2 regions of the Arthrobacter sp. B0316-1-20 genome follow, and region 1 is predicted to be linked to the other one. Evidence: riboswitches for the same ligand, from Rfam matches in the RefSeq annotation. Region 1 holds a riboswitch; the other holds the start of a gene.

Region 1 (3,414 bases):
CCGCGGCGCGTCTACCAGCGACGAAACTGCCAGTCGTGTAGGGAAAACAAGCTAGGCTGGAGAAGGGCCCCACCCTCATGCCTGCTGCTGGAGCAGCCTTTTCACCGCGCGCCGAGGAGCAAGAACCAATTGACCGATCTCATCGACACCACCGAGATGTACCTGCGCACCATCCTCGAGCTTGAAGAAGAGAACATTGTCGCGCTGCGCGCCCGGATTGCGGAGCGGCTGCGCCATTCCGGCCCCACCGTTTCCCAGACGATCGGCCGGATGGAGCGGGACGGACTGGTAGTCGTCACCGGTGACAGGCATTTGGAACTGACCGAACTGGGCCGGCGCAAGGCAACCGAGGTCATGCGCAAGCACCGGCTGGCCGAGCGGTTGCTCTCCGACGTCATCGGCCTGGACTGGGCCTATGTCCATGACGAGGCCTGCCGCTGGGAACACGTGATGAGCGAACGGGTGGAGCAGCGGCTTTACGAACTGCTGGGCAAGCCGACGGTTTCCCCCTACGGCAACCCGATCCCGGGGTTGGAAGCGCTCGGAGGCCAGCCCGTGGAGGAATCCTACGGCTTGCTCAACCTGGCCCAAGCGATGGGCACATACACGCCCGACAAGCAGGTCAGCATCATCCGGCTGGCCGAGCCGATCCAGGTGGAGCCGGAACTGCTGGTCCAGCTGGAAGAGGGCGGACTGAAACCCGGCGCGACACTGCAACTGGAGACCGCCGGGGACTACATTTCCGTGCGCGTGCCGGGCATCGAGGGGGCCTTGGAATTGCCTCCGGAGGTCGCGGCCCACATCTTTGTCTCGATGGAATGAAACGTTGCGCCCCGGAATCACGCGGCGTGGATAACGGATTTATCACTTTCACTGACTTTCCGTATAGTTAATCCGGGCACCGAGCCATCGGTCCCGCACCCTCCGCAAGCCGAACCCTGTCGGCGGGGGAGTGGATCCGTGAGACAGGGGCGGAGGACCCACCAAGCGGCAGTTTGTACGCTGCCTTGGGGTGAAGCCGCAGCGGGCAAGCCACAGTGAATCGTTCCACTAGAGCTCTGCGCGATGCGGCCGAGTTTTCTCTTGACTCGAATCCGACAGCTAACTTCGCAGGCGCTTTGGGAGAGGTATAAATTTTGGCAGGACACAAAGCCTCGGGACGGCGCCGTTCAACCGCCCCGGTCGAGCACCCACGCCCTCGCGCAGCGACAGCCGGCCGGCGGCGTGCGCAGCCGGCACCGTCGCCGGTAGCAGCGGCCGCCCGCGACGTCGGCCATAAAACCGCGATTGTCGCTGCCGCCTCCGGCATGGTGCTGACCGTGATGCTTCCGACGACGGCCGGCGCCACAGCCGACGCCCCGCAGGAAGCGCTGGCAACCAGCAGCATCTCAGCGGCCACCGAAGCGCGCCTGACCTTTGAACGGGCCGCGCTGACCAGCAAGTTCGACCCGGACACCAAGCTGAAGCAGGTCATGGTCGCCTCCGGCGGGAAGGCCAAGCCCATCGGCAGCGAAGGGTCCCTTTCGCAGCCGATGGACGAGCTGATCAAGACCTCGCCGTTCGGCTACCGGGTCAGCCCCATCACCGGTTACGCCGGAGAACTGCACACCGGCCAGGACTACGGAGCCCCCTGCGGCACGCCGGTCCACGCCGCGGCCGGCGGCACCGTCGTCGAGGCCGGGTTCCAGGTCGGCGGTGGCGGCAACCGGATCGTGGTGGACCACGGCAACGGCCTGGAGACCACGTACAACCACCTGAGCACCATCGACACAACGGTGGGCGCCACCGTGGCGCGTGGAGAAGTTCTGGGTGAAAGCGGCACCACCGGAGCGTCAACCGGCTGCCATTTGCACTTCGAAGTAATGGTCAACGGCAAGCTGGTGGACCCCACCGGCTGGCTCTGATTGACACGCCGTAACCGGAATGTGACTCAGTCGCCAAACTGTTATAAGGTTTCACCTGTGCCTGGCATCAACTGCCAGGCACCTTCGGGCGGAATGCCGAACTCTGCCGTCGCCCGAAGTTCGTTCGCACCGAATCGCATGGCAGAGGCGGGGGAACCACTTCCCGGACATCGCAGGATGTCCTTGGGGTAAAGCCGATCAGGCCCGGGCCACCAGCCCGGAAACCGGCCGGCCGGATGAACTCCCATCCGAACCCGACAGCTCACCTCGCAGGCATTTGGGAGAGGTACAACCGTGTCCAAGAGCATTACTGCGGGCCGCCACCGTGCGACCCCTGTCCGCACCAGCCCGCTTGAGACGATTTCCAAGGCTGTTTCCGCAAACGCCGGAACTGTTGGACGCCAGGGTGCCGTCTTCGCCGCTGCTACCGGCATCGTTCTGACCGGTGCCATTCCGGCTCAGGCCGTCAGCGCCGACCGCAGCGTCGACGCCCCGGCCCGCGTTCAGGTGGAAGCCGTGCAGGCTTCGGCGGCCGTGAAACTGACCTTCGAACGTGCAGGGATCACTTCCACCCCGGCACCGCAGACCGTGGTCCAGGCCGTCTCGAACGAGATCAACCCAACGACCGGCAACGACGCCGCATCGGACAAGGGCAAGTCCAGCAAGAAGAGCGGCGAAGCTGCCGCCAGCGGAGCGGCCGGCGCCATCGTCGCTGCCGCGTACGGCCAGATCGGTGTGGGTCAGGACTGCACCGCACTGGTCGAGAACGCGCTGCGCGCGGCCGGCTTCTCGGTCGGCGACCTCGCCCCGGCACAGTTCTTCGCCTACGGCACCCAGGTTTCCACCCCGCAGCCGGGCGACATCATCTACTACGCCAACGGCGGCGCCGGCGTGGCCCACGTGGCCATCTACGTTGGCAACGGCCAGGCCGTCCACGGCGGCTGGGCCGGTTACAGCACCGTGCTGGGCAGCGCCTACATCGGCTCCGGTCCGGTGTTCATCCGTCCGGCAGGCTAAGAGACTTCCTGACGCCCCTTTTATATGGGGTGTACCGCGGCGCGCCTTTCGGGGCGCGCCGTCGGTCCTTAAGCGCTCCCGGTTTCGGTGCGTCCCGGGCAACCTCCGTAACCTAAAGATCACCGTTCCGTGATCAGAACGTGACAATGCCCGCCGCATCGTATACGCTGTTACTCGTTCCAGCTGCCAGACGGCTGGTACCTCCGGGTGGATTGCCGAGCTCTGCCACCATCCGGGGTTCGTTCGCAAAAACTTCGCGGGCAGAGGCGGGGGAACCAAATTCGGGTTCCGTACAGGAACCCTTGGGGTTAAGTCGTAGGACTCTCAGGCATTTGCCGGGGGAGGACTGCGGCCGGGTGCACTCCCATCCGAATCCGACAGCTCACCTCGCAGGCATTGGGAGAGGCCTTTAACGTGTTCAATAACACCGCCACGGGGCGCCACCGCGCCGTTTCCGTCCGCACTAACCCGCTGGAGACGATTTCCAAAGCCG
Region 2 (3,414 bases), on a different contig from region 1:
TTAAAGGCCTCTCCCAATGCCTGCGAGGTGAGCTGTCGGATTCGGATGGGAGTGCATCCGGCCGCAGCCCTCCCCGGCAATGCCTGAGAGTGCTGTCGACTTAACCCCAAGGGTTCCTGTACGGAACCCGAAATTGGTTCCCCCGCCTCTGCCCGCGAAGTTTTTTGCGAACGGACTCCGGACGGTGGCAGAGCTCGGCAATCCACCCGGAGGTCCCAGCCGTTTGGCAACTGGCACGCGTTAGAGCGTATACGATCAATCACGCATTGTCACATTCTGATCACGGCGTGGTGATGTTTTGATTACGACAGCCCTCGGAGTCCTGCTGCCAGACGGTTCCGGGACGGGGCTGGTACGAAGGGTGCGCCTTCCGTCTCGGGGCTGCGCGCACGTTCCAAGCGCCGTTGTCGCGCGGGTCTTCCACGCGCGGCTCCGGGGCCCGGCTTCGCGCACGGGTCTTCCGCGCGCCGACCGGCCCCCTTCTTCGCGCCACTCCTGGGCAGGTCTGCCGCGCGCTGTTTCCGCGCCCCGTTTCCGTCCAGGTCCTCCGCGCGCCGTGTCCGCGCACCGATTCCACCCAGGCCCTCCGCGCGCCTTGTTAACGCTCGCAGCGCGCCCCGAAGGACGCGCCGCGAGAGGGCCGTGACAGGAAGTGCTTAGCCTGCCGGACGGATGAAGACCGGGCCGGAGCCGATGTAGGCGCTGCCCAGAACAGTACTGTAGCCCGCCCATCCGCCGTGGACCGCCTGGCCGTTGCCGACGTAGATGGCCACGTGGGCCACGCCGGCACCGCCGTTGGCGTAGTAGATGATGTCGCCGGGCTGCGGGGTGGCCACCTGCGTTCCGTAGGCAAAGAACTGCGCCGGGGCGAGGTCGCCCACCGCGAAGCCTGCCGCGCGCAGGGCGTTCTCGACCAGGGCCGTGCAGTCCTGGGCGACGCCGATCTGTCCGTAGGCGGCCGCGACGATGGCGCCGGCGGCTCCGCTGGCGGCAGCCTCGCCGGCCTTCTTGACAGTCTTGGTTTCGTTCGACCCGGCGTCGTTGCCGGTCGTGGGGTTGATTTCGTTGGAGACGGCCTGGACAACCGGCTCCGGCGCGGGGGTGGAGGTGATCCCCGCGCGTTCGAAGGTCAGCTTCACGGCTGCGGAGGCCTGCACGGCTTCCACCTGCACGCGGGCCGGGGCCTCGACCCCTCGGTCAGCGCTGACAGCCTGGGCCGGGATGGTACCGGTCAGAACCAAGCCGGTAGCGGCGGCGATCACGGCACCCTGACGTCCCATGGTTCCCGCATTCGCGGACACAGCCTTGGAAATCGTCTCAAGCGGGCTCGTGCGGACGGGGGTCGCACGATGGCGGCCCGCAGTAATGCTCTTGGACACGGTCTGTACCTCTCCCAAATGCCTGCGAAGTGAGCTGTCGGGTTCGGATGGGAGTTCATCCGGCCGGCAGGCTGCGGGCTGGTGGCCCGGGCCTGGTCGGCTTTACCCCAAGGACACCGTGCGATGTCCGGGAAGTGGTTCCCCCGCCTCTGCCATGCGATTCGGTGCGAACGAACTTCGGGCGACGGCAGAGTTCGGCATTCCGCCCGAAGGTGCCAGCCTGTTGACGACGGGCACGGGTGAAACCTTATAACAGTTTGCGGGATGTGTCACGTTCCGATTACGGCGTGTTCATCACAGCCAGCCGGTGGGGTCCACCAGCTTGTCGTTGACCATCACTTCGAAGTGGAGGTGGCAGCCGGTTGAGGCGCCGGTGGTGCCGCTTTGGCCCACCATCTCCCCGCGTTGCACGGTGGCACCGACGGACGTGTCAATGGTGCTCAGGTGGTTGTAGGTGGTCTTCAGGCCGTTGCCGTGGTCCACCACGATCCGGTTACCTCCGCCGCCGACTTGGAAGCCCGCCTCGACGACGGTTCCGCCGGCCGCTGCGTGGACGGGGGTGCCGCAGGCTGCTCCGTAGTCCTGGCCGGTGTGCAGCTCACCGGCGTAGCCGGTGATGGGGCTGACACGGTAGCCGAACGGCGACGTCATGGTCAGCTCGTCCATCGGCTGCGAGAGGGAGCCCTCGCTGCTGACGACCTTGGCATTGCTGCCCGAGGCGACCATGACCTGCTTCAGCTTGGTGTCCGGGTCGAATTTGCTGGTCAGGCCGGCACGCTCGAACGTCAGCCGGGCTTCGGTGGCGGCGGAGATGCTGCTGGCGGCCGGGGCATCCTGCGGGGCGTCGGCGGTGGCGCCGGCCGTCGTCGGCAGCATCACGGTCAGGGCCATCCCGGAGGCGGCTGCAACGATCGCTGTCTTATGCCCGACGTCGCGCGCGGCTGCTGCTACCGGAGACGGCGCCGGCTGGGCGCGGCGTCGGCCGGGCGTTGCGGCACGAGGGCGTGAGTGTTCGGCCGGGGCGGTTGAACGGCGCCGTCCCGAGGCTTTGTGTCCTGCCAAAATTCTGTTACCTCTCCCAAAGCGCCTGCGAAGTTAGCTGTCGGATTCGAGTCAAGAGAAAACTCGGCCACACCGCACAGAGCGCCGGTGGAACGATTCACCGAGGCTTTGCCCGCTGCGGCTTCACCCCAAGGCAGCGAACATACTGCCGCTTGGTGGGTCCTCCGCCCCTGTCTCACGGATACACGCCTCCGCCGACAGGGCTCGGCTTGCGGAGGGTGTGGGAATCGATGTCTCGATGCCCGGGTCAACTATACGTAAAACTCCCCGAAAGTAATAAATCCGTTATCCGGGGTGCGTGTTTTCAAGGGTCAACGTTTCATCGCATTGATACAAAGATGTGCGCGGCAACTTCCGGAGGCAGTTCCAAGGCCCCTTCGATCCCCGGCACGCGCACGGAGATGTACTCGCCGGCGGTCTCCAGCTGAAGGCTTGCGCCCGGCTTCAAACCGCCCTCTTCCAGCTGGAGCAACAGTTCCGGTTCCACCTGGATGGGCTCCGCCAGCCTGACGATGCTCACCTCTTTGTCGGACGTGTAGCTGCCCATGGCCTGCGCCAGATTGAGCACGCCGGTGGTGAACTCTTCGGCCGGCTGGCCCCCGAGCGCTTCCAGGCCGGGGATGGGGTTGCCGTACGGCGAAACCGTCGGCCTGCCCAACAGTTCGTAGAGCCGCTGCTCCACCCGCTCGCTCATAACGTGCTCCCAGCGGCAGGCCTCGTCATGCACGTAGGCCCAGTCCAGTCCGATGACGTCGGAGAGCAGCCGCTCGGCCAGTCGGTGCTTGCGCATCACTTCGGTGGCTTTACGCCGGCCCAGCTCGGTCAGTTCCAGATGCCTGTCGCCGGTGACGACCACGAGTCCGTCCCGCTCCATCCGCCCGATCGTCTGCGACACGGTTGGGCCCGAGTGGCGCAGCCGCTCGGCGATCCGGGCGCGCAGCGCGACGATGTTCTCTTCTTCGAGCTCGAGGAT

Evidence for each region. Region 1 has a riboswitch for cyclic di-AMP ahead of AC5RW2_RS13210 (NlpC/P60 family protein). Riboswitches for the same ligand answer to the same signal wherever they lie in the genome.
Region 2: linked by a shared signal. The riboswitch ahead of AC5RW2_RS00270 (NlpC/P60 family protein) and the one ahead of AC5RW2_RS13210 (NlpC/P60 family protein) in region 1 are both predicted to bind cyclic di-AMP.

The regions. Positions count from the first base shown of each region.
Region 1 covers NZ_JBNHHC010000007.1:27,769-31,182, forward strand. The annotation lists gene AC5RW2_RS13200 (iron-dependent transcriptional repressor DtxR) at 130-822, shown strand; cyclic di-AMP (ydaO/yuaA leader) riboswitch at 920-1,132, shown strand; gene AC5RW2_RS13205 (M23 family metallopeptidase) at 1,137-1,904, shown strand; cyclic di-AMP (ydaO/yuaA leader) riboswitch at 2,022-2,195, shown strand; gene AC5RW2_RS13210 (NlpC/P60 family protein) at 2,199-2,921, shown strand; cyclic di-AMP (ydaO/yuaA leader) riboswitch at 3,156-3,331, shown strand; gene AC5RW2_RS13215 (NlpC/P60 family protein) at 3,336-3,414, shown strand, end outside.
Region 2 covers NZ_JBNHHC010000001.1:49,269-52,682, reverse strand. The annotation lists cyclic di-AMP (ydaO/yuaA leader) riboswitch at 4-172, opposite strand; gene AC5RW2_RS00270 (NlpC/P60 family protein) at 657-1,379, opposite strand; cyclic di-AMP (ydaO/yuaA leader) riboswitch at 1,384-1,556, opposite strand; gene AC5RW2_RS00265 (M23 family metallopeptidase) at 1,674-2,441, opposite strand; cyclic di-AMP (ydaO/yuaA leader) riboswitch at 2,448-2,661, opposite strand; gene AC5RW2_RS00260 (iron-dependent transcriptional repressor DtxR) at 2,761-3,414, opposite strand, start outside.